4 regions of the Halanaerobium saccharolyticum subsp. saccharolyticum DSM 6643 genome follow, and region 1 is predicted to be linked to each of the others. Evidence: riboswitches for the same ligand, from Rfam matches in the RefSeq annotation. Region 1 holds a riboswitch; each other region holds the start of a gene.

Evidence for each region. Region 1 has a riboswitch for cyclic di-GMP ahead of flgB (flagellar basal body rod protein FlgB). Riboswitches for the same ligand answer to the same signal wherever they lie in the genome.
Region 2: another riboswitch for cyclic di-GMP. It lies ahead of HSACCH_RS06530 (GspE/PulE family protein); the one in region 1 lies ahead of flgB (flagellar basal body rod protein FlgB).
Region 3: another riboswitch for cyclic di-GMP. It lies ahead of HSACCH_RS12655 (hypothetical protein); the one in region 1 lies ahead of flgB (flagellar basal body rod protein FlgB).
Region 4: another riboswitch for cyclic di-GMP. It lies ahead of HSACCH_RS06465 (hypothetical protein); the one in region 1 lies ahead of flgB (flagellar basal body rod protein FlgB).

What each region holds. Positions count from the first base shown of each region.
Region 1 covers NZ_CAUI01000023.1:345,368-347,572, forward strand. The annotation lists gene fliE (flagellar hook-basal body complex protein FliE) at 1-79, opposite strand, end outside; gene flgC (flagellar basal body rod protein FlgC) at 101-529, opposite strand; gene flgB (flagellar basal body rod protein FlgB) at 532-933, opposite strand; cyclic di-GMP riboswitch class I at 1,077-1,164, opposite strand; gene HSACCH_RS11780 (response regulator) at 1,173-1,526, opposite strand; gene HSACCH_RS11785 (chemotaxis protein CheD) at 1,619-2,122, opposite strand; gene HSACCH_RS11790 (chemotaxis protein CheC) at 2,115-2,205, opposite strand, start outside.
Region 2 covers NZ_CAUI01000015.1:251,923-254,127, reverse strand. The annotation lists gene HSACCH_RS06535 (shikimate dehydrogenase) at 1-863, shown strand, start outside; cyclic di-GMP riboswitch class I at 952-1,035, shown strand; gene HSACCH_RS06530 (GspE/PulE family protein) at 1,246-2,205, shown strand, end outside.
Region 3 covers NZ_CAUI01000023.1:535,448-537,652, forward strand. The annotation lists gene HSACCH_RS12650 (D-2-hydroxyacid dehydrogenase) at 1-662, opposite strand, end outside; cyclic di-GMP riboswitch class I at 920-1,004, shown strand; gene HSACCH_RS12655 (hypothetical protein) at 1,065-1,475, shown strand; gene kduD (2-dehydro-3-deoxy-D-gluconate 5-dehydrogenase KduD) at 1,585-2,205, opposite strand, start outside.
Region 4 covers NZ_CAUI01000015.1:239,257-241,461, forward strand. The annotation lists gene HSACCH_RS06460 (type IV pilus modification PilV family protein) at 1-238, opposite strand, end outside; gene HSACCH_RS06465 (hypothetical protein) at 256-1,257, opposite strand; cyclic di-GMP riboswitch class I at 1,413-1,497, opposite strand; gene HSACCH_RS06470 (type II secretion system protein GspD) at 1,685-2,205, opposite strand, start outside.

The sequences.
Region 1 (2,205 bases):
TATTAGGCTCTTCGATTTGCTTGGATCCCTGATCAAGCTTGAAATTATCTGCTATATTGATCGGATTAATATTTATCATTGTTTTCACCTCGTTTTAAGCTTAGGTACTAATATTTAGGGCACTATTTGCCATACTTTTGTAATTAGAAATTGCCTGTACATTTGCCTCATAACTTCTGCTTGCATCAATCATATTAACCATTTCGGTCATTACACTGACATTTGGCAGCTCTAAATAACCATTCTCATCTGCATCTGGATGATCGGGACGATATTCCAATCTAAAAGGAGAGGGATCTTCTTCAATTGCACTTACTTCAACACCTGCATTGGCTCCACTTTTTTGCTTGGAGTTTAAGGCCTTTACTTGACTAGAGAATTTTTCTTTAAAAACAGCTACTTTTCTTCGATAAGTGTTTCCATCTTCATCACGAGTAGTTTCTGCATTGGCTATATTCCCCGAAATAAGGTCCATTCTTAACCTCTGAGCAGTTAATCCAGATGCACTGATATCAATTCCCTTAAACACTTTTATCTACCTCCCTGACTTATAACCTGATTTAAAGTCGAAAAATGACCTGCCGCACGACGGGTCATTACATTATAATATATACTATTTTTGGCCATTTCTGCCATTTCAAAATCAACATCTACATTATTTTGATCATTACGGTAGCTTTTATTACTATTTGAAACAGTAGTGTTTGGATTAGAATATTCCTTGCGGAAGGGAATATGTTTTGAAGTGGTGGTATTTAAGGAAATGTTTTTATTTTGGTCAGCATTTATCTTTTTATTTAACATCGATTTAAAATTAGTATCCTGCCGTTTATAGCCTGGGGTCCCAATATTTGCTAAATTGTTCGAAATTAGTTCTCCTCTTTTGACTGCACCATCTAAAGCACCACTAATTATTGATACATAATTATTCACTCTGCCACCTCCTGAATTAAATTTTAAATATAAAAATGGGCCTTTAGGTTAACTAAAGGCCACATAGCAACTCATTAAAAAAATATTGCATGGAATTATGTAGTAGAAATCTACTATTAATACATTCAATATTATCTTCAATAACATGCAACCTGGCAGTCATAACATAATTTCGTTTTTAGACCCATAGTTTTGCGTCATTACCTTTCGGTAATTTTGCCAATATTTATTTAAATAAGTTATAGCAATTTTTCTAAGGATTCCATCACTCTATCTTTCTTAAATGGTTTCACAATAAAGTCCTTTGCTCCCAGTTCAATTGCTTGAATAACAATTTTTTGTTGTCCCATAGCACTACAAACAACAATTTTCGCAGACGGGTCAATATCTTGAATTGCTTTTATAGCTTCTAATCCATCCATAATCGGCATTGTAATATCCATAGTCACGATATCGGGCTTTACTTCCTGATAAAGTTCTACAGCTTCCTTCCCATTTTCTGCTTCTCCGACAACTTCAAAATTATCTTTTAAAATATTTTTCAAATTCAAGCGCATAAAAGCAGCATCATCTACTATTAAAACACTATTCATATAAGGTTTACCTCCTAGCAAGTATTTATACTGCTATTAATAATAATAACAAATATATATTTTATTTACAAGAGAAAATTAATATTTTTGTTTTATAATGTCATATTTTGTCTATTGAAGGCACTTACTCTAATCTTACCATCAATGAGATTAAAATACATTGAGCGTCCATAATCCTTTGCTAAATCAGAGCCAACGATCTTTATTTTTTCTTCTTTTAGAACTCTTTTGACAGCTGCAATATTTTTTTGACCAATCTGCATCACCGATTGACCGGCCTCTGTTTTAAACATTCCGGCTCCACCAACAAGTTTTGCCTGCAGCCGCTGTCTTCTAGCTCCTTTTTCTATCATTTTATCTAAAAGAAATGGAATAGCAGTATCGGCATATTTACTTTTTACTTGATTTTTTCCTTTACTCTCAGGCAGCATAACATGGGCTAAGCCTCCTATTTTTGTAAATTCATCATAAAAAGCAACCCCCACACAGGAACCTAAACCCAAAATAACAAGTAATGCATCTTCCTGATCAACTGCCCAATCAGCCATTTTAACTATTGTTTTCTTTGCTTCCTTTTTGTTTTCTAAACTAAGCAAGGTTATCACCCATCAAATGCTGGAAAAGAATATCTATTGATTTTTCTTCGGGAATAAAAAAATAATATAATTCCAATTTCTTT
Region 2 (2,205 bases), on a different contig from region 1:
TAGGTAAAACTTTAAGCCATTCAATTTCTCCATCCCTGCATAATAATGGGTTTAGAGATTTAGGGCTTAATGCAGTATATTTAATGTTAGAAACTAAAGAAAAAAACTTAGAAGAATATATTGATTCCTTAAAAATGATTGGTTTTTCTGGCTGGAATGTGACTATTCCTTATAAAGAAAGTATTATACCTTATTTAAATGGTTTTTCTTCTTTAGCTAGGGCTTCAGGTGCAGTTAATACTGTCTTAAATCGAAGGGGCAGACTTACCGGCTATAATACTGATGTGATTGGATTTCAGCGTCAGCTTGAAGAATCAGGAATTAATGTTAAAGATAAAAGAGCAGTTGTGATTGGAGCTGGTGGAGCAGCTAGAGCAGTTATTGCAGCTTTAATTCAGCTTTCTTTGGCAGATATTACTATAATTAACCGGACAGTAGAAAATGCGGAAGAATTGGCAAAACTTTTTAGAGAAGAGAATTCTGAGCAAAACTTTGATTTCTGCAGTTTGGAAGAGCAGGAATATGCAGAAGTTCTAAAAGCAGCTGATTTGGTAGTTGATACAACTCCGGTTGGGATGTATAGTAATAATATTAAGAATAAAGTTGTTATCAATCCTGAATATTTGCATGAAGATCAGTTAGTAATTGATTTAGTTTATAATCCTTTGAAAACAGAAATTTTAAAAGAAGCAGAAAAAAGAGGAGCTCAGATTGGTAATGGACTGCCAACTTTAATATATCAGGCAGAGGCATCATTTAAACTCTGGACAAAAGAAATGCCGCCCAAGAAAAAATGGTATCAGATAGCTGAAGAAGCAGTGGAGATTATAGAACAAAAAGAACTTGAAGCAGAGGAAGAATAAATAATTAAGTAAGAATTACTCTTTTGGGTAATATACTTTTTAAATTAATAATTTTATAATTAAATTAGAATGAGGATACTTTAAGTTAAATATATAATAGCAAAGCAGTTTAAAGGCTGTGACGCAAAAACATAAGTCTAAGGGATTTCCTATGATAGTTATGTTTACCTCAGGTAAAAATTGCCATAGTGAACTTTTTAATGGCAATTTTTTGCTAAAAAGCTTTAATTTTAAAATAAAATTAAAATTTGATTAAAATTTTGCAGGAATAATATTAGCTATATAGAACTTTATTAATTAAGCAAGGTAATTCTAGATATTTCGACATTATAATATAAAATTTATAGATAGAAAAATAATTAAACTAATTGAGGAGTAAATTATGGGAGCTAAAAGTAAAAAGAAAATTGGTGATTTACTAATTGAGTTTGGTTATATAACTCAAAATGAGTTAGAAGCTGCAATATCTGAGCAGGAAGATATGGATCAGAGATTGGGTGAAGTATTAGAGAAATTAGGTTATGTATCTGAGGAAGAATTGATAGATGTTTTAGAATATCAGCTGGGTATTCCAAGGGTTAATTTGAATAATTATTTATTAAATGCTCACCTTTCTCAATATGTTTCTGAAAATTTAGCTAGACGTCATAATGCAGTCCCTTATGAAATAGAAGATGATCTTTTAAAAGTAGCAATGGAAGATCCAACAGATTTAGTAGCAATTGAAAATATAGAGGTTAATTCCGGTATGAAAATAGAAGTAGCAATTGCAACTCATTCGGAGATTATAAATGCAATTAACCAGGTTTATTCATTAATCGATACTGATACATCTGATATCTTTGATAGTCTTGATCAATATGGAATGAATGAAGAGCCAGAGCTTGATCAGTTAAGACAGATGGTAGAAGATGCACCAATTGTTCGCTTAACCAACTTGATTATAACTCAGGCTATTCACACGAAGGCAAGTGATATTCACATTGAGCCGCTTAGAGGTAGTGTTAGAGTCCGTTACAGAGTTGATGGAGTCCTGCATGAGGAACTTACAATTCCCAAACATTCGCAGGCTGCTTTAATTTCTCGTTTAAAAATTATTGCTGACTTAGATATTACTAAACGCAGAATTCCTCAAGATGGAAGAATTCAGATGAACTTTAAGGGAATGCAGATAGATATGCGGGTCTCGACTCTACCTACAATTTATGGAGAAAAGGTGGTTATCAGACTTTTAAACAGGGATGACAGCCTCTTAAATATAGAAAAGTTAGGTTTTAGTGCAGAAAATAAGGAAAGGTTTAATAGATTGATTAAAAAACCTTATGGAATTTTATTAGCTACC
Region 3 (2,205 bases), 190 kb from region 1:
CCTGCAGTTTCTTCAGTTAAAGGACAGTGCAGACTTATAATATCAGATTGTTTATAAAGCTCTCTCAGCTTTAAAAATTCCAGACCCTCGGTCAATATATCTGGATCTGAAATTTTTTCTTGCGGACTGCGATCATAGACTATAACCTTCATACCAAATGCTAATGCCAACTCAGCAGTCCGCTGACCTATGCTGCCAAAACCAATTATTCCTAAAGTCCTATTTTTTAACTCAATTAAAGGATAGTTCCAAAAACAAAAATCTTCAGACTGAGTCCATTCCTTTGCTTTAACTGCTCTATTATGTTCACCTACATGTAAAGCTGCCTCTAAAATCAAAGCTAAAGTAAATTGTGCTACTGCATTTGTACTATAATCAGGTGCATTTGTTACAATTACATCATTTTCTGCAGCTGCTTTAATATCTACAACATTATAGCCTGTTGCTAAAATTCCTATATATTTTAATCCTGGCAGGCTTTCTATTGTTTTTCTTTTTAGCGGAGTCTTATTTGTTAATAAAATATCTGCTCCTTTAGATCTTTCTAAGATTTTTTCTTTAGGAGTTCGATCATAGATTTCAAGCTCTCCTAAGTTTTTTATCTGATCCCAACTTAAATCGCCTGGATTTAGCGCATATCCATCTAAAACTACAATTTTCATTTATTTTTCCCCCAGTTTATATTTTTCAAAATAAGAAATATTCTTAGTTTATGCTGATGGTTTTAGTAAATAAATTACTTTCATTAATATTATTCTATTTAGAAGAGGGTCTTCCTTCTTTTAGTCTCCGGATAATTTAAAAAGTAATATAATTATTTTATTGATAAAATATTAAATTTAAAGCAGGAGTCTGGACTTTTATGTTTAAATATAAATATAGAAATAAATATAAATATTTACATATATTATTTTCAGTCTGAAAACAAAGGCACAATAATTGAAAGATTATTACGCAAAGATCTGAGTCTAAGGATTTAATCTATGACTGTCAGATTTGCCTCAGGTATAGAAGCCAAAGTGAGAACAAGAGTAGTGATAGCATCTTATACAGGAGGGATAAATATGGGGATTTTTAACTTTTTAAAGAGAAATGAGAATCAAAATATTAAATTTTTTGAGGAAAATAATCTGGAATCTTGGTGGAATCACAGCTTTAATGACAGAGAAAAAAAGAGAATTATTTCTGAAAGCTCAAATTTACTTAATAATTTAAATTCAGACAAAACAGCTGCCAGAACCTTATATCTGCTTGCAGGAAATGTTATTACAAGATTTAATAATAATCCTGATCTAATAATACGTTTACTTAAAAAAGCAGCAGAACTTTCAAAAGAGCCAAAGGAGCGCTTTGAAATATATTCTCAATTGATTAAAATGCTGCAGGAAGATGAGCAAAATGAAGAAGCTATTAAGTTAATTAGAGAGGCTGAAGCTCAAAATTGGGCGGGTAACTGGCAAGAACTTAAAAATTAGATGCTTTAATTTAAATTTTTAAAATACATATAGCCTTAAAATAAATATCAATAAATATCAAAAAGCTTAGATTTCTCTTTGAAAGAGATTTCTAAGCTTTTCTTTTTGCTTAACTTGCCAGCCAGCCCCCATCAACAGGAATCAAAGCCCCATGCATATAATCAGAAGCCTCAGCTGCTAAGAAAATAGCTGCACCTTTTAAATCATCATTCTGTCCCCAGCGTCCAGCAGGTATTCTGCTTAAAATGGCTGAACTTCTTTCTTTATCCTTTCTAAGTGGGGCAGTGTTATTTGTAGCAATATAACCAGGTGCAATTGCATTAACATTTATCCCTTTTGCAGCTAATTCATTACAAAAAGATTTAGTAATTCCAGCTACAGCATGCTTACTCGCTGTATAAGACGGGACAAACTTACCTCCCTGATAAGAAAGCATTGAAGCAGTATTTATAACCTTCCCCTGAACATTATTATCTACAAAATAATTAGCAACTTTTTGAGTTAATAAAAATAAACTTCTTAAATTAACTTTCATTACAGAATCCCAATCTTCGACTGTAAAATCTAAAATAGGATTGCGTCTTATCATTCCTGCATTATTAACAAGTATATCTATTTTCCCATATTCAGCCAGTGTTTCTTCGACTATTTTATCTAAATTATCTTCTTTCATTAAATCTGCCTGAATTGCTAAAAATTTTCGCCCTGTTTTACTTTCGATAGCTTCTTT
Region 4 (2,205 bases), on a different contig from region 1:
GATTAGAATCTATATCTTCCCAATTTTCTTCATTTTTCCAATTATCTTTATTAGCTCTTAAACTTTCAATAATAGAATCTGTAACTCTAATCCCTTCTAGTCGTTGATTTACTCTTGATTCAACTCTGAATGAATTAATAATACCTCCAGAAAAAGCGATAACCAGAATCAATATTATTCCTAAAGAAATTACAATTTCTAATAAAGTAAAACCTTCTTCTTGTTTTATTAGTTCCATAATGTAATCCCTCATCTCTATAATTGACTCCAATTTTTAATTTTTGGTTCAGGAGAATAAACAAAATCATTAGGTAAATCATCTGAATTTACATAAAACCCACCAGTTCCTCTGAAATCAAGATAATAATCATGCTTGTTTGAGTTTTCAGAGTATATAAAAACTAAAGTATTATCCCAATCATCAGATCTTGAAGCTCCATTATGTGATAAATTATCTTTAATAAAAATAACTGAATTATCAATTTCTAATTTTGTATTAATATCGAATTCACCTTCTACAACAATAATAGAATTTTTAATAACTTCTGGGGCTTTTTTATTGCCACCACCAGACTTCATTATTAAATTACCATTTCTAATTAAAATATTTTGAGAATCAATAGTATTATTTTCATCCATAGTATCACTCAAATTAAAATCATTATTCTCAAAAACATGATTAAAACCACTATTATCAAAATCATCCTCATTAAAAAATTTTTGATCTAAAAACATTTTTGCTAAACTCAAAAAAGTTTCACTTGGCCATTCATTAAAACTTATATGATCTTCTAAATTTCCTCCTGCATCTTTATAGTGTTCTTCTTCCTCTTTATTATCTTCTTTTTTTATATTAAAATTTTTCAAGTTACCAAGTAAACCAAAACTAATATCAAATTTAATTTTCTGAATATATTCTCTATCGGAATTTAAATCATATATACCTTTAGAAGTAACTTCATAATCATCTCCATCATCTTTAATATCTATTTCAAATTTAATATCTTTTGAGCCTAAATCTAAGTCCTCACTATCAATTTCTTTAATTCCATCGGAAACTATATCATCTATATTTGCCCTTACAAATTCCACTCCAGAATCAGCATTATAAAAAGCTTTAGACATACCCTCTTCGTGAACAGCTATATTTATATGATTCCTTGCAGTTGTAGCTAATGCTGTAACTAATACAGTTCCCACTAATAATAGCAAAAGCACTAAAACTAAAGCTGCACCATCTTCATTTTTTTTAAACATTTATTTGCCTCCTTGTTTATATCTAATTATAATTTTATTCAACTTATACTTAATTTTAAGCTTAAAATCATATTACCAAAAAATTTAAATAAACTTTAGACTTAAAATTAATCATAAACAAAATAATCCACAGCAAATTCACTGTGGCATAAACCTGAGGCAAACTTGACAATCATAGATAAATTCCGTAGATTCAAGTCTTTGCGTAATAATTTTTCAATTATCTTGCCGTTAAAATATTTTATTAGTTGTTTTATTAATTGTATACTTAATTTTTTATTTTTACAATAAACGCTTTAACAATAATTAAAATTTTTGTAGTTTTGAAAAAATAAATAAAAAAAGTAAACATGAATCTCTCTTAAAGACCCATATTTACTTTTTATTAATGATATTTCAAACTTTAGAAGTTACTCCACTACAATATTTAATTGTTATTGATTAATGCCTCTAATTCTTCAGGAGTTAATTCTTGAAATTCCTTTTGCTCCTGAGATTTATTATCTTTAAGAGAATTCAAAATTTCTTCTCTTCGTTTATCTCTTTCTTCTAAATATTCTTGAAGTGCTTTATCACTATCTTGATCTTCATTCATTTCTTCTATCTCTTTTCCCTTTGGATTTCTATCTACAACCTTTGTTGTGTTATCCAAAGCTTTATCAATTAAGTGATTCTCTTGTTCTACAGTTTGATCATATTTTATAATTCTTGGAGTTACAAAGATAACTAGTTCATTAACATTTTCATTTTTATTTCTTGTTTTAAATAATTCACCTAGTATTGGAATATCTCCTAATAAAGGGATCTTGGTTATTACTCCATCATTAGTTGTCTGGATTAAACCTCCAATAACTATTGTTTCTCCATCTTTAAGTCTTAATCTTGTTTCAACTCTTCTAGATTTTTTAGATGGTGGTTTTTGTTCTTGAGGGTCAAAAATCTGGAAGC